Regions from separate parts of the Micromonospora sp. NPDC049366 genome, predicted to be linked through region 2. Evidence: predicted binding sites of a transcription regulator. Region 2 holds the regulator's gene; each other region holds the start of a gene.
What was found. Region 2 encodes HrcA, which represses chaperone genes, less so after heat shock. Its sites were predicted from a motif close to GGTTNGCACNCTCNNNNNGAGNGTGCNAACC; they were not measured.
Positions count from the first base shown of each region.

Region 1: groL (chaperonin GroEL) is a predicted target of HrcA. The motif match lies at 3,839-3,869, and genes of this name have one in related genera.
Region 3: groES (co-chaperone GroES) is a predicted target of HrcA. The motif match lies at 3,934-3,964, and genes of this name have one in related genera.

Region 1 is NZ_JBITMV010000001.1:296,585-302,956, forward strand. Features, by position in the region: gene paaN (phenylacetic acid degradation protein PaaN) at 1-1,071, shown strand, start outside; gene ACIBTV_RS01370 (GNAT family N-acetyltransferase) at 1,196-1,723, opposite strand; gene ACIBTV_RS01375 (cold-shock protein) at 2,163-2,366, shown strand; gene ACIBTV_RS01380 (hypothetical protein) at 2,628-3,791, shown strand; gene groL (chaperonin GroEL) at 4,063-5,685, shown strand; gene ACIBTV_RS01390 (hypothetical protein) at 5,749-6,000, opposite strand; gene ACIBTV_RS01395 (GNAT family N-acetyltransferase) at 6,091-6,372, opposite strand, start outside.
Region 2 is NZ_JBITMV010000016.1:151,751-158,122, forward strand. Features, by position in the region: gene ACIBTV_RS22905 (SDR family NAD(P)-dependent oxidoreductase) at 1-717, shown strand, start outside; gene ACIBTV_RS22910 (16S rRNA (uracil(1498)-N(3))-methyltransferase) at 906-1,640, opposite strand; gene dnaJ (molecular chaperone DnaJ) at 1,754-2,899, opposite strand; gene hrcA (heat-inducible transcriptional repressor HrcA) at 2,958-3,980, opposite strand; gene ACIBTV_RS22925 (DUF4870 domain-containing protein) at 4,214-4,849, shown strand; gene hemW (radical SAM family heme chaperone HemW) at 4,907-6,130, opposite strand; gene ACIBTV_RS22935 (enoyl-CoA hydratase-related protein) at 6,150-6,372, shown strand, end outside.
Region 3 is NZ_JBITMV010000001.1:623,215-629,586, forward strand. Features, by position in the region: gene ACIBTV_RS03005 (ATP-binding cassette domain-containing protein) at 1-553, opposite strand, end outside; gene ACIBTV_RS03010 (sugar ABC transporter substrate-binding protein) at 668-1,765, opposite strand; gene ybaK (Cys-tRNA(Pro) deacylase) at 2,102-2,581, opposite strand; gene ACIBTV_RS03020 (methyltransferase domain-containing protein) at 2,592-3,803, opposite strand; gene groES (co-chaperone GroES) at 4,100-4,414, shown strand; gene groL (chaperonin GroEL) at 4,485-6,131, shown strand.

The DNA of each region.
Region 1 (6,372 bases), on a different contig from region 2:
GTGGGCCTCGTGATCGGCTGCAACACCTTCCCGACCTGGAACTCGTACCCGGGTCTGTTCGCGTCGCTGGCCACCGGCAACCCGGTGATCGTCAAGCCGCACCCGCGTGCCGTGCTCCCGCTCGCCGTCACCGTGCGCTACGCCCGTGAGGTGCTCGCCGAGGCCGGCTTCGACCCCAACCTGGTGCTGCTCGCGGCGGAGGCGCCGGGCGAGAAGCTCGCCTCGACCCTGGCCCTGCACCCGGCGGTGAAGATCGTGGACTTCACCGGCTCCACCGAGTACGGCGACTGGCTGGAGGCGAACGCCCGCCAGGCGGCCGTCTACACCGAGAAGGCCGGCCTGAACACGGTCGTCATCGACTCCACCGACGACTTCGCCGGTCTGTGCCGCAACCTGGGCTTCACGCTGACCCTGTACAGCGGGCAGATGTGCACCACCTCGCAGAACATCCTGATCCCCCGGGACGGCATCGAGACCGACCAGGGGCACAAGAGCTTCGACGAGGTGGCCGGCGGCATCGCGGCGGCGGTCGGCAAGCTCACCGCCGACCCGGCCCGAGGCGTCGAGCTCACCGGCGCCATCGTCAACGACGGGGTGCTGGAGCGGCTGGACGAGGTGACCAAGGTCGGCGAGCCGGTGCTGGAGTCGCGTACGGTCGAGCACCCGAGCTTCCCCGACGCGGTGGTGCGTACGCCGACCATCGTGAAGCTCGCCGCGGACGACACGGCGACCTACGGGCGGGAGTGGTTCGGGCCGATCGCGTTCGCCATCGCCACCGACTCCACCGCGCACAGCCTGGAGATCATGCGGAAGACGGTCGGCGAGAAGGGCGCGCTCACCGCCGGGGTCTACTCCACCGACGAGGCGATCCTGGACGCCGCCGAGGACGTGGCGATCGAGGTCGGCGTGCACCTGTCGTGCAACCTGACCGGCGGGGTGTTCGTGAACCAGTCGGCCGCGTTCTCCGACTTCCACGGCAGCGGTGCCAACGCGGCCGCGAACGCGGCCCTCACCGATGGCGCGTACGTGGCGAACCGGTTCCGCATCGTCCAGTCACGCCGCCACGCCTGACCCCACCCCCCCCGGATCACCCCCCGGGCCGCCGTTGATCATGAAGTTGTTGCCGCGACACGCCGCGACACGCCGTGGCTGCGCGCGACAACTTCATGATCAACGCGGCTGGGGCGGGCGGCCGTCAGGCCGGGCGGCGCATTCGCAGCTCGGTCAGGGCGGGGATGGTGGGGTGCGGCACCCGCACGCCGGTGTCCACGAAGCCCAGCCGCTGGTAGGCGCGGTAAGCCCGGTCGTTGCCGACCACGACCTCCATCATCAGCTCCGGCCGGCCACACGCGCGCGACCAGGCGGCCACCGCGTCGACCAACTCGCCCAGCAGCCCGCCGCCCCGCCAGGCAGGGGTGATGTAGACGGCGTAGATGACGGTCAGGCCCGGCTCGCTCGGGGTGACCGTGCCCCCGGCGTGCCCGACCAGCCGGCCTCCCGGGTCGGCGATGAACTGCGCCGTGTCCGAGCCCTGCGAGGTGTACGCGACCCGGGCGGCGTACTCGGCGTGCGGGCGGGCCGCCGCGTCGGCGAGGGTCTCCAGGAAGGCCAGCGGCGCGTCGGCGAGCATCTCCAGCCGTAGCGCCCGCATCCGTGCGGCGTCGGCGGGCCGGACCCGCCGGATCTCCGCCTGCTGTCGGCGTCGGCTCGGAGCGGTCATCATGCCCGCATGCGTACCACAGTGCCCGGCGGTGGTTCCCGCCGCGCCGGCCGCCACGGGCCGGTCTCCGGCAGGCGGGCTCGCACGGTGGGCCGGCTACCCGCGCGGGACGGCCCCGCGGGGTCGATCGGCCGGCGGCTGTCCCGACGTCTGCTCCGGGGTCCGCACGCCGGTTCCCACCCGGTCCGCTCCCGGTGACGGCAATCATCGGCATGAATCAGCCGCATCGACGAGCCGCCTGACCACGGCCGTCCGGAACAGGGCCGGGGCGTACCGGAATATGCCCGATTTGTGGTCGTGCACGGTCGTCACGCCTCGTGTAGCGTGCGATTTCGGTCACCGGAAATTCAGCGGCCGTCGCCGATCGCTGGGCCGGTGGTGCGGGGTGCCGGCGTGCCGGCAGCCCGGTTGTGGAGCGCCGCGCAGAGTGAGGAAGTGCACCGTGGCACAGGGCACCGTGAAGTGGTTCAACGCCGAAAAGGGCTACGGCTTCATCGCCGTCGACGGCGGGCAGGATGTCTTCGTCCACTTCTCCGCGATCGAGATGGACGGCTACAAGGCGTTGGACGACGGCCAGCGGGTCGAGTTCGAGATCGCCCAGGGCCAGAAGGGCCCCCAGGCCGAGCGCGTGCGCGTCATCGGCTGACCGGCCCCGTCGGCCGGGCGACCCTGGGCGGGTCCGACCGGTGTCAGTGCCGGTCGCCGTCAGACCGGCCGGACGGGGGCTGCGCCGCAGGGCGGTCAGCCGGGAAGATCGTGAGCCGTACCCAGCTGTCGCTGAGGAGGGTTCATGTCCGACCAGCCACCCCCGGCTGCCCCGCCCCCGGGCCCGTCCGATCCGTCCGGTGCCCCGCCTCCGTGGGGCCCCACGGCGCCGCACGGCGACCAACCGGGCGAAGATCCGACCGTGTCGCAGGGGCAGGCCGGCCCGCAGCCGGGCTGGGGCCCGGCCGCGCCGCAGGGCCAGCCGGGCTGGGGCCCGGCCGCGCCGCAGGGCCAGCCGGGCTGGGGCCCGGCCGCGCCGCAGGGCCAGCCGGGCTGGGATCCGACCGTCCCGCAGGGCTGGGGTCCACCGCCCGGTGTGCCGACGGCCGGTTACCCGGCTGGCGCCGGCTATCCGCCGGGCGCCGCCTATCCGCCGGGTGCAGGTTTCCCGCCGGGCGTCCCCTACGGCGGCCAGCACTGGTATCCGGGTATGTCGGCGCCGGGCTGGCACTCGCCGGGCCTCGACCCCTCCGACCCGCTGGTCACCGCACCCGGCCTCGGGCTGGCCGGGTGGTTCGACCGCTGCCTGGGCGCGGTCCGGCGCGGCTGGCGGATCCTGCTGCCCATTCTCCTGCTCACCCAGGTGCTGCCCGCGGCGGCGCTGTCGGTGCTCTCCTACGGGATCGACCCGAGCGCCGAGTGGGAGGCCTCGACCGGCGGTGACCCGGCGGCGCTGCCCGACAACTTCGTCAGCGATCTCGGCACGATGCTCCTGGTGTTGATCGGCGGGAGTCTCGTGCTCGGGTTCGTGCAGGGCCTCGGCTGGGCGGCCGGCACCTGGGTGGTCACCCGCCAGGCCGCCGGGGAGCCCGTCGCTCTGGGCGCCGCGCTGCGGTACGGCCTGCGCCGGGCCCTCGGCCTCTGGGGCTGGACCCTGCTGATCGCCGTCCTCGTCGGCCTCGGCTTCTGCTTCTGCGTTCTCCCCGGCGTCTACCTCGCGTTCGCGCTCAGCATGGCCGGGCCGGTCTACCTGTACGAGCGGGACAACCCCATCGGCCGGTCGTTCCGGATGTTCCACGACCGGCTGGGGATGCTCCTGGGCCGGGTGGCGCTGGTGTTCGGTGCGGTGATCGTGTTCGGCTTCGTCGTCTCGATGCTGGAGGGCGTCGGCACGGCCCTGTTCGGCACGGATCCGTTCGGCAGCGCCGGGTCGGCGGCGGGCGTGGTGGCCGTGATCGCGGTCACCGCCGTGCTGACCCTGCCCGCCCATCTTGCGCAGCTCGTGGGGCTGGTCGTGACGTACGCCGAGCAACGGGGGCAGGAGGCGCCGGTGAACAGCGCCCGCCTGGCCGCGGAACTCGGCTGAGCGGGGCGGTCGTGCTTGCACTCGGCATGGGAGAGTGCTAAACAAGTCATTGGCACTCGCATACCGTGAGTGCCAATGGTCGGGACGGTGGGGCCAGGTTGCGCCGGCATGGAGACGCCGGGGCGACACATGGCCGGTCGTCGCGGGCTATCCGGCCCGGCCGAAGGACGTCGTCGTCGCCAGGTGGCGACGTCCCAAGGTGCGTACACCAGGCGGCCCATCCGGGACACACACTCGGGTGGCCCGTGAGTGTCCAGGAGGACAACGCCGTATGGCCAAGATGATCGCGTTCGACGAAGAGGCGCGCCGCGGCCTCGAGCGGGGCATGAACCAGCTCGCTGACGCCGTCAAGGTGACCCTCGGCCCCAAGGGCCGCAACGTCGTGCTCGAGAAGAAGTGGGGTGCCCCCACCATCACCAACGATGGTGTGAGCATCGCCAAGGAGATCGAGCTCGAGGACCCCTACGAGAAGATCGGCGCCGAGCTGGTCAAGGAGGTCGCCAAGAAGACCGACGACGTGGCCGGTGACGGCACGACGACGGCGACCGTCCTGGCCCAGGCCCTGGTCCGTGAGGGTCTGCGCAACGTGGCCGCCGGCGCCAACCCGATGGCCCTGAAGCGGGGCATCGAGGCGGCCGTGGCCAGCGTCTCGGAGGAGCTGCTGAAGCTCGCCAAGGACGTGGAGACCAAGGAGCAGATCGCCTCCACCGCCTCCATCTCGGCTGGTGACACCAGCGTCGGCGAGATCATCGCCGAGGCGATGGACAAGGTCGGCAAGGAAGGCGTCATCACCGTCGAGGAGAGCAACACCTTCGGCCTGGAGCTCGAGCTCACCGAGGGCATGCGCTTCGACAAGGGCTACATCTCCGCGTACTTCATGACCGACCCGGAGCGTATGGAGGCCGTCTTCGACGACCCGTACATCCTGATCGTCAACAGCAAGATCTCGTCGGTGAAGGACCTGCTCCCGATCCTCGAGAAGGTCATGCAGTCGGGCAAGCCGCTGCTGATCATCGCCGAGGACCTGGAGGGCGAGGCCCTGGCCACCCTGGTGGTCAACAAGGTCCGGGGCACCTTCAAGTCGGTCGCCGTCAAGGCGCCGGGCTTCGGTGACCGCCGCAAGGCCATGCTCACCGACATCGCCATCCTCACCGGTGGTCAGGTCATCAGCGAGGAGGTCGGCCTCAAGCTCGACGCCGCCGGTCTCGACATGCTGGGCCACGCCCGCAAGGTCGTGGTGACCAAGGACGAGACCACCATCGTCGACGGCGCCGGTGACGCCGAGCAGATCCAGGGCCGGGTCAACCAGATCCGGGCCGAGATCGAGAAGAGCGACTCCGACTACGACCGGGAGAAGCTGCAGGAGCGGCTGGCCAAGCTGGCCGGCGGTGTTGCGGTGATCAAGGTCGGCGCGGCCACCGAGGTCGAGCTGAAGGAGCGCAAGCACCGCATCGAGGACGCCGTCCGCAACGCGAAGGCCGCCGTCGAGGAGGGCATCGTCCCGGGTGGTGGCGTCGCGCTGGTGCAGGCCGGCAAGACCGCCTTCGACAAGCTGGACCTGGTCGGCGACGAGGCGACCGGCGCGCAGATCGTCAAGATCGCGCTGGACGCCCCGCTGCGGCAGATCGCCGTCAACGCCGGCCTTGAGGGCGGCGTCGTGGTGGAGAAGGTTCGCAACCTGGAGGCCGGCCACGGCCTCAACGCCGCCAACGGCGAGTACGTCGACCTGCTGGCCGCGGGCATCATCGACCCGGCCAAGGTGACCCGCTCGGCGCTGCAGAACGCGTCGTCGATCGCGGCGCTGTTCCTCACCACCGAGGCCGTCGTCGCGGACAAGCCGGAGAAGACCCCGGCCGCCCCGGCTGGCCCGGGTGGCGGGGACATGGACTTCTGAGTCCAGTTCCGACCGGGAACGGGGCGGGCCGCTGATGCGGCCCGCCCCGTTCGTCGTCACCGGTCAGGTCGGCAGCGGACGCTGGTTGCGCCGTTTATGCACCCGGTCGTACGGGGCGGGGAGCTGGATCGGCGCGTCCACCATCTCGACGGGCTCCTCGGCCGCGTGGTCGCCGGTGTCGGTCATCTCCGCCAGTTGCTCGGCGTCGCCGTAGTCCAGCCGGTCGATGGGCAGGTGGCCGGGCAGATCGCCGGTCGGCGGCGTCCAGGCGACGGGCCCGACGTCCTCGGCGTGTTCGTCGTCCGTGGTGGTCATGGCTGCCTCCTCTACCGAAACGGTAGGGGGCGTCAATGGCCGGTACGGCCGAACGGCGTTATCGGGATCTATGCACCCTTTGCCCGTTAGCTACCGATCCAGCGTCCGCCGGTAGAGGAAGAACACCCGCTCGATGTGAGCGCCCGCGCTGCCCGAATAGAACGGCACCGGCCCCACCCAGCCGATCTGCGCCGACGGGAGACCGGCGTCGTGCTGGTCACGAAGGCAGCGGCGCAGCAGGACACCGCCGATCCCCGAGCCCTCGGCCGCCGGGGCGGTGCCCATCGGCCCGAACCAGCTGGGCCGCGACGACCCGTACGCGGCGAAGCCCAGCACCGCCCCGTCCCGCTCCGCCAGGTGACAGCCGGCTCC
Region 2 (6,372 bases):
GGGCGGGCGGTGGTGCGGGCCTTCGCGGCCGGCGGTGACCGGGTGGCGATCCACCACCGGGACTCGGCGGAGCTGGCCGAGAAGCTCCGCGCGGAGCTGCCCGGCGACGGGCACGTGGTGGTCCGGGCCGACCTCGCCGACCCGGACGCGGTCCGCGCGATGGTGGACGAGGCCGCGCAGCGGCTGGGCGGCCTCGACGTGCTGGTGAACAACGCCGGCGTCTTCGGGCCGGCCGACCCGCCGCACCCCGTCTTCGACAGCTCCTACGAGCAGTGGCGGCAGCGCTGGCGGGAGGTGCTGGACACCAACCTGTTCGGCGCGGCCAACGCCACCTGGTGCGCCGCCCAGCACATGCGCGAGCGGGGCGGCCGGATCGTCAACGTCTCCTCCCGGGGCGCCTTCCGGGGTGAGCCGGCCAACCCGGCGTACGGGGCGAGCAAGGCGGGGCTCAACGCCCTGGGGCAGTCGCTGGCCGTGGCGCTGGCCCCGTACGGCATCGCGGTCGCCACCGTGGCACCCGGCTTCGTCGAGACCGACATGACCAACGAGCACCTGAAGGCCGAGCGCGGTGCGGCCGTCCGCGCGCAGAGCCCGTTCAACCGGGTCGCGCGGCCGGAGGAGATCGCCGCCGCGGTGCACTGGCTCGCCTCCCCCGAGGCGGAGTGGGCCTCCGGCACCATCGTCGACCTGAACGGCGCCTCCTACCTGCGCAGCTGACCCCGCTCCCGCTCCCGCTCCCGCTCCCGCTCCCGCTCCCGCTCCCGCTCCCGACGATCATGCACTTGTGGTGCCCAGTATCAACCGCCTCGCCGCTTTTGTGCGGCACCACAACTGCATGATCGACGCCGGGCAGGGCGCGGGGCGCGGGCGCGGGGCGCGGGCGCGGGGCAGGGCAGCGGGCGCGGTTACCAGCGGGAGAGGCGGGTGGCGAGCACGCTCAGGGCGGCCACGCCCGCCGTGGAGGTGCGCAGCACCGACGGACCGAGGCGCACCGGGCGGGCGCCGGCCTCGGCGAAGGCGTCCAGCTCGGCCGGGGCGATGCCGCCCTCCGGCCCGACCACCAGCACGATCTCCCCCAGGTCGGGCAGGTCGGCGGTGGTGAGCCGTTCGTCGGCCTCCTCGTGGAGCACGAACGCGGCAGCGGCACCGGCGATCCGACGCGCCACCCGGGTGGTCGACTCGTCGGGGGCGCCGGCCACCACCGGCAGCCACGGACGGCGAGCCTGTTTCGCCGCCTCCCGCGCGGTCGCCACCCACTTGTCCCGGGCCCGTACGCCCCGGTCGCCGCGCCACTGCGCCACCGACCGGGATGCCGCCCAGGGGACGATCTCGTCGACGCCGACCTCGGTCATGGCCTGCACGGCCAGCTCGCCCCGGTCGCCCTTGGCGATGCCCTGCACCACCACGAGCCGCGGTACGGGCGCGTCCGCGTACGCCCGGGAGGTGACGTCGAGATCCAGACTTCCCCGGCCGACGGCGGTGACCACGGCGGTGGCGGTGCCGCCGTGGCCGTCGGCGAGCACCAGCTCCTCCCCGACCCGCAGCCGCTGCACGGTGGCCGCGTGGTGCCCCTCAGGGCCACCGAGGGTCAGGGAATCGGCGGTGGGCAGCGACTCGACGAGGAACAGTGGCGCGGACACGACGGTCAGGCTAGCCGCCCCGACGGACGCCGGGGCGGCTAGGCCACATCAAGACCCGACCACGTCAGGGCGAGGCCAGGATCAAGGCACGGCCAGGATGGAGGCCGGCCGGATCAGGCGTGACCGTTGAAGGCGTCGCGCATGCGGGAGAAGAAGCCGCCCTGCTTGCTCAGCTCGGCGACCTCCTCGCCCCGCGTCTTGGCGAACTCCCGCAGCATCCGCTCCTGGTCGGCGTCGAGCTTGGTGGGGGTGCGCACGTCGAGGTGGACGTAGAGGTCACCCCGGCCGGTGCCGCGCAGGTGCGGCACACCGCGGGCGCGCAGCCGCAGCGTGCTGGCCGGCTGCGTGCCGGGCTTCACGTCGACGGTCTCCTCGCTGTCCAGCGTCTTGATCGTCAGCCGGGTGCCGAGCGCCGCCGCGGTCATCGGCACGGTCACCCGGCAGTGCAGGTCGTCGCCCTTGCGCGAGTAGACGTCGTGTGGCCGCTCGTGGATCTCGACGTAGAGGTCGCCGGCGGTGCCACCGCCCGGGCCGACCTCGCCCTGCTGGGCCAGTCGGATCCGCATGCCGTCCTCGACGCCCGCCGGGATCTTCACGGTCAGCGAGCGGCGGGTACGCACCCGGCCGTCGCCGGCGCACGTCGGGCAGGGGTGCGGGATGGTGGTGCCGTAGCCCTGGCAGACGGTGCACGGCCGGGCGGAGACCACCTGGCCGAGGAAGGTGCGCTGCACCGACTGCACCTCACCGCGACCGCCGCACGCCTCGCAGGTGGCGAGGTGGGTGCCCGCCGCCGTGCCGGCGCCGGAGCAGGTGGTGCAGAGGACGGCCGTGTCGACGGTGATCGGCGCCTCGACGCCGAACGCCGTCTCGTGCAGGTCCAGTTCGAGGCGCAGGATCGCGTCGGCCCCCGGACGGGTACGCGGACGCGGGCCGCGCGAGCCGCCCGCCGCGCCCCCGAAGAAGGCGTCCATGATGTCCTGGAACCCGACGAACGGGCCGGCGCCGCCGGGGCCACCCGGGCCGCCGGCGCCCCCGCCACCCGGGGCGAGCGGGTCGCCACCCAGGTCGACGATCTGCCGTTTCCGGTCGTCCGAGAGGACCTCGTACGCGGCGTTGATGTCCTTGAACTTCTCCTGGGCCTCCGGATCCGGATTGACGTCCGGGTGGAACTGGCGCGCCAGCTTGCGGTAGGCGCGCTTGATCTCGTCGTCGGAGGCTCCCCGGCTCACACCGAGAATGCCGTAGTAGTCCCTGGCCACTGCGTTCCGTGTCCTCATGTTCGTCTCGCGTTGCGCCGGTCGTCGGCCTTGGCTGCGGTCAGTTCTGGGCCAGCAGGTCGCCCACGTAGCGTGCCACGGCCCGCACCGTGGCGATGGTGCCGGGGTAGTCCATCCGGGTCGGCCCCAGCACCCCCAGGCCACCGACGATGGTGGCGCCCGGCCCGTAGCCGGTGCTCACCACCGAGGCGGCGCGGAGGTTGTCGATCTCGTTCTCGTCGCCGATCAGCACCCGGGTGGTGCTGGGCTCGGTCTCGCCGATGAGCTTGAGCAGCACGACCTCCTCCTCGAGCGCTTCGAGGATCGGCCGCAGCGAGCCCTGGAAATCCAGCAGGCCACCCCGGGTCAGGTTGGCCGTGCCGGCGAGCGCGATCCGCTCCTCGTGGCGCTCGACCAGCGTCTCCAGCAGGACCGTGGCGAGGGTCGCCATGGCCGGACGCTGGTCGGGGCGGGCCTCGTCGACCAGCGCCTGCACCAGCGGCGGCGTGTCGGAGAACCGGCTGCCGACCAGCTTCTCGTTGACCAGCCGGCGCAGGTCGGTGACGTCGTCGGCGAGGATCGGCGCCGGCATCTCGACGAGCCGCTGCTCGACCCGCCCGGTGTCGGCGATCATGACCAGCATCAGCCGGGTGGTCGAGATGGGCACCAGCTCCAGGTGGCGGACCGTCGAGCGGGCCAGGCTGGGATATTGCACGACGGCGACCTGCCGGGTCAGCTGGGCCAGCAGGCGGACCGTGCGGTGCACCACGTCGTCCAGGTCGACGGCGCCGACCAGGAAGCGCTCGATCGCCCGGCGCTCGGCCGGGCTCAGCGGCTTGACGCGGGAGAGCCGGTCGACGAAGAGGCGGTAGCCGCGGTCGGTGGGCACCCGGCCGGCACTGGTGTGCGGCTGCCGGATGTAGCCCTCCTCCTCGAGCACCGCCATGTCGTTGCGGACCGTCGCCGGCGAGACACCCAGTTGGTGGCGCTCGACCAGCGCGCGGCTGCCGACCGGTTCCTGTGTCGCGACGTAGTCCTCGACGATCGCGCGGAGCACGGCGAGCTTCCGGTCGTCGAGACCCATCCTCCCCACCTCCTACGCGCATCGGCCGCCGCTGTGGGCGGCGGCGGACGACATCCTGGCACTCGTCTGTTGCGAGTGCCAGTCTACGTCGGCGAGCCCGCCGACGCGATGATCAACGACGGACCGCCGGTGCGGCCCCGCCCACGTCACCGCGGGACGCGGGCCGAACGGACCGGCGAGCCGGGCGATGTCGCTCTGGTGCGGCGTTGCCGACGGCCCCTACCGTGACATTCATGACTGAACCACCTCGCCCTCCCGGCGCCGCAGGGCCCGGCGACAACCAGCCGTATCCGCCGTCGGCCGCCCCCGGCCCGTCCGCCGGGGACGAACCCCCCACCGCACCACTGTCCGGGGCACCCGGCCCGGGCGGCTATCCCCCACCCGGTGGCTATCCGCCGCCCGCTGGTGACCAACCGTCGTCGGGCGGCTACCCACCCCCCGGTGGCGGCTACCCCCCGCCGGGCGGTGGCTACCCGACCGGTGGCTACGGCGGCGGTTACGGCGGCGCCCCCGGGGGCCCGTTCGGCGGCAACGAGGACAAGACCTGGGCGCTCGTCGCCCACTTCGGCGGTGCCGCCGGCATGTTCCTCAGCGCCGGGGTCCTCGGCTGGATCGCCCCGCTGGTCGCCCTGCTGGCCCGCGGCAACCAGTCACCGACCGTCCGGGCGCACGCCGTGTCGGCGCTCAACTTCCAACTGGTCTGGTCGATCGTGGGGCTGGTCGGCTGGGTGCTCTCCTGCATCCTGATCGGCTTCCTCGGTGTCGGCGCGGCGGTCATCCTCGGCACGCTCTTCGGCATCCTCGCCGGGATCAAGGCCAACGAGGGGCAGCTCTACCGCTACCCGATGTCCGTCAACCTCGTGAAGTGACCCCGGCCGGCCGCTCCCCCGGCCGGTCGGGCACCGCGCCTGCCCTGACCGACGCGGTCAGGGCAGCAGGTCACGCACGACGGCGTCGGCGAGCAGCCGCCCGCGCAGGGTGAGCACGGCGCGACCGGCGGCGTACTCGGCCGGGGCGAGCAGCCCGTCGGCCAGCGCCCGCTCGGCCCCGGCCCGCCCGGCGTCGTCGAGCACGTCCAGCGGCAGCCCCGAGGCGAGCCGCAGCCGCAGCATGACGTCCTCCATGTGCGCCTCGTCCCGGCTCAGCACCTCCCGGGCCAGGCCGGGTGACGCCCCGGCCGCCAGCCGCTGGGCGTACGCGGTCGGGTGCTTGACGTTCCACCAGCGCACCCCGCCGACGTGGCTGTGCGCCCCGGGCCCGAGGCCCCACCAGTCGGCTCCGCTCCAGTAGAGCAGGTTGTGCCGGCACCGGGCGGCGGGCGTACGGGCCCAGTTGGAGACCTCGTACCAGGAGAAGCCGGCCGCGTCGAGCGCGGCCTCCGCCGCCAGGTAGCGGTCCGCCGCCACGTCGTCGCTGGGGTACGCCAGCTCACCGCGCCGCATCCGGGCGGCGAGCCGGGTGCCGTCCTCGACGATCAGGGCGTACGCGCTGACGTGGTCGACGCCCGCGGCCACCACCTGGTCCAGCGAGGCGGCGAAGTCCTCAGCGCTCTCCCCCGGCGTCCCGTAGATCAGGTCCAGGTTGACGTGGTCGAAACCGGCGTCGCGCGCCTCCAGCGCGGCGGCGGTGGCCCGCCCGGCGCTGTGCGTACGGTCGAGGATCGCCAGCACCCCGGGCGAGGCGGACTGCATGCCCAGGGAGATCCGGGTGTAGCCGGCCGCGCGCAGCGTCTTGAGCGAGGCGGGGTTGACCGACTCGGGGTTGGCCTCGGTGGTCACCTCGGCGTCGGCGGCCAGCCCCCAGGTGCGGTCGATCGCGTCGAGGATCCGGGCCAGGTCGTCGGGCGGGAGCAGGGTGGGGGTGCCGCCGCCCACGAAGACGGTGTCGACCCGCTTCGGCGGGGTGTCGCCGAGCACCCGGGCGGCCAGCCGCAGCTCGGCGAGCACGGTGTCGGCGTACGCGTCCCGACTCGCCCCGCCGCCGAGCTCCGCGGCCGTGTACGTGTTGAAGTCGCAGTAGCCGCAGCGGCTGGCGCAGAACGGCACGTGGACGTACACGCCGAAGCCGCGCTCGCCGACCGCGGCAGTCGCCGTGGGCGGCAGCGATCCGTCGACGGGGACCGTCTCACCTTCTGGAAGCACGCCGGGCATGGCCACTAGTGTGCCCGGCATGACCTCTCCCGACGTGCTCGTGCGGGTCGCCACGGCCCGCGGGGTGACCACCCTCACCCTGGACAGCCCGCACAACCGCAACGCGCTCTCCACGCCGCTGATGAGGCAGCTGCTCGACGGGCTGGCCGCGGCGGTCGCGGACGAGGCCGTCCGGATGGTCGTGCTCGACCACACCGGGCCGGTCTTCTGCTCGGGAGCGGACCTGAAGGAGACCGCCGCCG
Region 3 (6,372 bases), on a different contig from region 2:
CGAGGACCTGTGCGGTCTGCGCCACGCCCAGCGCGGCGGTCGGCTCGTCCAGGACGACGAGCCGGCTGTTCCAGAGGACCGCCTTGGCGATCGCCACGGTCTGCCGTTGCCCACCGGAGAGGCTGGAGACGTGCTGGCGCAGCGACTTGACGGTGCGTACGGAGAGCCCGGCGAGCGTCTCCGCGGCCATCTGCTCCATGGTCGGCTCGTCGAGCACGATGCCGCTGCGCTTCTCCCGGCCGAGGAACATGTTCTGCACGATGTCGAGGTTGTCGCAGAGCGCGAGATCCTGGTAGACGACCTCGATGCCGAGGGCAGCCGCGTCCCGGGGGCTGTTGATGCTCACCGGCTGGCCGTCGAAGCGGAACTCGCCGGCGTCGGTCGAGTAGATGCCGCTGATGCACTTGACCAGGGTCGACTTGCCGGCGCCGTTGTCGCCGACGAGCGCGGTCACCTCGCCCGCGTGGGCGGTGAGGGCGACGTCGCGGAGGACCTGGACGGGACCGAAGCTCTTGTCGATCCCGCGTAGCTCCAGCAGGGGTGTTGCGGACACGGGGGTCTCCTTCGGACGGAGGGGGATCTCGGAGCCCGACCGGCGAGCGCCGCCCGGCACGGGAGGGGAACTCCCGTGCCGGGCGGTGGGCTTCGCCTCGGCGGGTACGTCAGGTCAGCTGATGCCGGCGTCGGTGCAGAGCTTGGCGTAGGCGCCGGTGCAGATCTCCTCCTTGGTGACGAACCCGTCGGCGATGACGTCCTTGACGTTCTCCTTGTAGATCGCCTTCGGGGTCAGCAGCACGGACGCCACGTCCCGGCCGCCCTCGGGGTCCTTGACCGTCTGGCCGGTCTCCTTGCGCTCACCCTTGGCGAGTGCGATGGCCAGGTCGGAGGCGGCCTTGGCCTCCTCGCGGATGGCCTTGTAGACGGTCATGCACTGGTCACCGGCGAGGATGTTCTGCAGGCCCTCGGGGGTGGCGTCCTGACCGGTGACCGGGACCTTCCCGTTCAGGTTGTTCTTCTTGAGGATGGAGATGGCGGCGTTGCCCAGGCCGTCGTTGGCGGCGAGCACACCGTCGATCTTGCCCTTGGCGTTGGTGAGCTGCTGCTCGAAGATCGTGGCGGCGCGGGCGTTGTCCCACTCGGGCACCGAGTCGTCCGCCTGCTTGGTGTACTCCTTGGCGTCGAACTTCGGCTTGAGGATCGAGTCGTACCCGTTCTTGAACAGCGTCGCGTTGTTGTCGGTGGGGGAGCCGTTGAGGTAGACGACGGACGGGTTCTTCACGCCCTTGTCGGTGAGGCACTTGACCAGGCCCTCGCCCTGGAGCTTGCCGACGGCCTCGTTGTCGAAGCTCACGTAGTACTGGGCCGAGCCGCCGAGGGTGAGCCGGTCGTAGTCGATGGTCGCGACGCCCTGGGACTTCGCCTTGTCCAGCACGGCCTTGCCGGTGCCGGAGTCCAGGTTGACGATCATCAGGGCGGTGACGCCGTTGGTGATCATCTGGTCGGCGATGGTCTGGAACTGGGTCTTGTCGCCCTGGGCGTTCTGGATGTCGTACTGGACGCCGGCGGCCTTGAACGCCTCTTCCAGGAACTTGCGGTCCGCGCCCTCCCAGCGGGCGGAGGACTTGCTGTCCGGGAGGATCACGCCGATCTTCGGAGTCTTGTCCGAGCCGGCCTGCCCGCCGTCACCGGAGTTGTCGCCGCACGCGGCCATGCTGCCGGTGGCCAGGAGGCCCACGGCGGCGAAGGTGAGGAGCCCCTTACGCATGTGCAGGGTCCTTTCGGGGTGGGGGATTGGTGTTTGTTTTTGTTGTGCCCGGCAACGTATTCCCGGTCACACCTGGGGCACAAGAGCGCCGAGGTGGCGAGTTTGTTGGGGCCGGTAACAATTCGGCAACGCGCCCGTCACTCCCAGGTCACCAACTACGAAAACGTTCTCCATCCGTCGCTGCCGCTCCGGAGGAAACCCCCATTCCCCGTGGTGACGGCCGCCCGTGACGGGCGTCATGGGTCCGACGGGTCACGGCGGAGCGATCTGTCCACAATGGAGATCTTTGGCCGGCGGGAATGTCCGTCCCGGGGTCGGCCCGGCGGCGCCGGGCGGTCAGCGGGTGGCGAGCGAGGCGGTCCGCGCGTCGGTCAGCGCGACCAGGTCGGCCGGGGCCAGTTCGAGCTGGAGGCCGCGCCGTCCGGCCGAGACGTACACGGTGACGAAGTCCAACGCCGACGCGTCGAGCACGGTGGGCAGCCGCTTGCGCTGACCGAGCGGGCTGATTCCGCCGCGTACGTAGCCGGTGGCCCGCTCGGCGAGCACCCGGTCCGCGAGCGCCGCCCGCTTGCCGCCCACGGCCGCCGCCAGCGCCTTGAGGTCCAGCTCACCCGTCACCGGCACGACCGCGACGGTGAGCGCCCCGTCGACCTCGGTGACCAGCGACTTGAAGACCCGCTCCGGGGGCACGCCGAGGGCCGCCGCGACGAGCGCGCCGTAGTTGGCGGCGTCCGGGTCCACGGTGTACGGGTGCGTGCGGTGAGCGATCTTCCGCTTCGCCAGCAGTGCCGTCGCCGGTGTGCCCTGTCCCGCCACGATCAACAACCTAGCCGGCCACCGGTTGACACACCAGGACGGTCGGCGCCCCGGCGACCCGGGTGAGCACCAGACTCGCCGGGGCGGCACCGGCCAGCCGCAGGTCCCGCCGGAGCTGCTCCGGCGTCAGTGCCGAACCGCGCTTGAGGATCTCCACCCGGCCGACGCCCCGCTCGCGCAGCAGCGCCCGCAGTCGCTTGAGGGAGAACGGCAGCACGTCGGTCACCTCCAGGCAGCGGGTGAACGGGCTGGTCGCCGGGGTGTCCGCGTACAGGTAGGCGATCTCCGGGTCGCCCAGCGTGGCGTCGAGGCGGTCGGCCAGTTCGGCGACCAGGTGGGCGCGGACCACGGCCGGGTCGGGGTCGTGCAGGAAACGCCGTACCGGGCCGACCGTCGCCTCGCGGTCGCCTCCACCGGTGAGCTGCTCGACGACGGAGGTCGACCCACCGGCCGGCGGCTCCGGCCGGAGCAGGGTGGCCCGACGGGGCACCTCGGCGAGCCGACCGCACCACAGCGCCGCCTCGACCAGGTCGCCGTCGACGCCGACCCACTCGGCCTCGGCTCCGGCGGGGATGAGCGCGTGGTCGATTCCGGGGGCCACCTTCACCACCGTGCGGGGTGCCCGCTCGGCCAGGCCGACGACGAAGTCCCACGGCGGCGAGTAGGCGCTCGGGTCGAAGATCCGTCGGCCGGTGCCGGAGGACCGCCGCGCCGGATCGCAGAACACCGCGTCGACCCGGCTCACGTCGAACGCGGTGGCGTCGCCGCACTCCACGGTCACCAGTTCGGCCAGCCCGGCCGCCGCCACGTTGGCGGTCGCTATGGCCGCGGTCAGCGGGTCGGCTTCGACCGCGTACACCCGGATGCCGGCCCGTGCCGCGGCGAGCGCGTCGGCGCCCAGCCCGCAACCCAGGTCGGCGAGCGTGCCCACCCCCGCGGCGCGCAGCCGCGCGGCCCGCCGGTCGGCGACCACCCGGCGGGTGGCCTGCTCCAGACCGGGCCGGGTGAAGAACATGTCGGCGGCGGCCGGCCCGAACTTGCCGGTCGCCCGGCGGCGCAGCTCGGCCTGGGTCAGCGCGGCCGCCGCCAGGCCCGCCGGCACGCCGGCCGCGCGCAGGGCCGACGCCGCGGCCAGCGGGTCGCCGCCGGCCACCCGGGCCGCCGCGTCGAGCGCGGTCGTCCCCTCGGGGGTACGCAGTGCGGCCAGCTGGTCGAGATCCACCCGCTCATTGTCCGGCCCCGGCCGGGGCGACCGGACCGGGGTGCGTCAGCGCGGGGCGAGGTCGGGCGCGACACGGGTTCGAGGGCGTTGGCACTCTCCTTGACGGAGTGCTAGCCACGGAATAACCTGCGATTAGCACTCTCACCCTGAGGGTGCCAGCTTCCGGGTCGCTCGGCCCGGGCGCTGAACGCCAGGCGGACCGGCACCCGCGACGACGGCCCCGCCCGGTGGCATGTGGCAGATTGACGCTGGTCGGCCCTGGTCGACCAGCACAGAAACCAGTACCCCAGGAGGGTATGCCCGTGACTACCGCGACCAAGGTTGCGATCAAGCCGCTCGAGGACCGGATCGTGGTCCAGGCGAACGAGGCTGAGACCACCACGGCGTCGGGCATCGTGATCCCCGACACCGCCAAGGAGAAGCCGCAGGAGGGCACCGTCCTCGCTGTCGGCCCGGGCCGGATCGACGACAACGGCAACCGTGTCCCGCTCGACGTCAAGGTCGGCGACACCGTTCTCTACTCGAAGTACGGCGGCACCGAGGTCAAGTACGCGGGCGAGGAGTACCTGGTGCTCTCCGCTCGTGACGTCCTCGCGGTCATCGAGAAGTAAGCAACCGATCAGTGTTCGGTGCCCCGGTCCGGCTCGCCGGGCCGGGGCGCCGTCGCTTGAAGGGACATTCATGGCGAAGATCCTGAGCTTCTCGGACGACGCCCGGCACCTGCTGGAGCACGGTGTCAACGCCCTCGCGGACGCGGTCAAGGTCACCCTCGGCCCGCGCGGGCGCAACGTCGTCCTGGACAAGAAATTCGGTGCGCCGACGATCACCAACGATGGCGTGACCATCGCCAAGGAGATCGAGCTCACCAACCCGTACGAGAACCTCGGCGCGCAGCTGGTCAAGGAGGTGGCGACCAAGACCAACGACGTCGCCGGCGACGGGACCACCACCGCGACCGTGCTGGCCCAGGCGATGGTCCGCGAGGGCCTGCGCAACGTGGCCGCCGGCGCCAACCCGACCGGTCTCAAGCGGGGCATCGACGCGGCGGCCAACAAGGTCTCCGAGGCGCTGCTCGGCCGGGCCGTCGAGGTGGCCGGCAAGGAGTCGATCGCGCACGTCGCGACCGTCTCCGCGCAGGACGCCACCATCGGTGACCTGATCGCCGAGGCGATGGAGCGGGTCGGCCGCGACGGTGTCATCACCGTCGAGGAGGGCTCCACCCTCGCCACCGAACTGGACGTGACCGAGGGTCTCCAGTTCGACAAGGGCTTCATCTCCCCGAACTTCGTCACCGACGCGGAGGCGCAGGAGTCCGTCCTGGAGGACGCGTACATCCTGATCACCACGCAGAAGATCTCCGCGATCGAGGAGCTGCTGCCGCTGCTGGAGAAGGTCCTGCAGAACAGCAAGCCGCTGCTGATCATCGCCGAGGACGTGGAGGGCCAGGCGCTCTCCACCCTGGTGGTCAACTCGATCCGCAAGACCCTCAAGGTCTGCGCGGTCAAGGCCCCCGGTTTCGGCGACCGGCGCAAGGCGATGCTCCAGGACATGGCGATCATCACCGGTGCCGAGCTGATCGCTCCGGAGCTGGGCTACAAGCTCGACCAGGTCGGCCTGGAGGTGCTGGGCACCGCCCGCCGCGTCGTGGTCGACAAGGACAACACCACGATCGTCGACGGCGGCGGCCAGTCCGCCGACGTCGCGGACCGGGTGGCCCAGATCCGCAAGGAGATCGAGGCCTCGGACTCCGAGTGGGACCGGGAGAAGCTCGCCGAGCGGCTGGCGAAGCTCTCCGGCGGCATCGCCGTCATCAAGGCCGGCGGCGCGACCGAGGTCGAGATGAAGGAGCGCAAGCACCGCATCGAGGACGCGATCGCCGCCACCAAGGCCGCCGTCGAGGAGGGTACGGTGCCCGGCGGTGGCGCCGCCCTGGCGCAGATCCTGCCGGCGCTCGACGACGACCTCGGCTTCACCGGTGACGAGAAGGTCGGTGTCTCGATCGTCCGCAAGGCGCTGGTCGAGCCGCTGCGCTGGATCGCCCAGAACGCCGGCCACGACGGCTACGTGGTGGTGCAGAAGGTCGCCGCCGCCGACTGGGGCAACGGCCTCAACGCCGCCACCGGCGAGTACGTCGACCTGGCCAAGGCCGGCATCCTGGACCCGGTGAAGGTGACCCGCAACGCGGTCTCCAACGCCGCCTCCATCGCCGGCCTGCTGCTCACCACGGAGAGCCTCGTGGTGGAGAAGCCGGCCGAGCCGGAGCCGGCCGCCGCCGGTGGGCACGGCCACTCGCACGGCCACGGCCACCAGCACGGCCCGGGCTTCTGACCCACGTCGTACGCCCGATCGGGGCACACCGCCACCCGGCGGTGTGCCCCGACCCGTCGGTGGGTCCTTACCGAACGCTGACGTCACTACCGGTTGGCCCGGATGATCGGAAACACTGGGCCGCATGAGCTCCACGACACGCGGGTACGCCGCCCTGGCCGGGATCACCGCCGCCGCGGTGGCGATCGGCACCGCGGAACTGGTCGCCGTGCTGGCCGGCCCCCGCTCGGCGCCGCTGGTC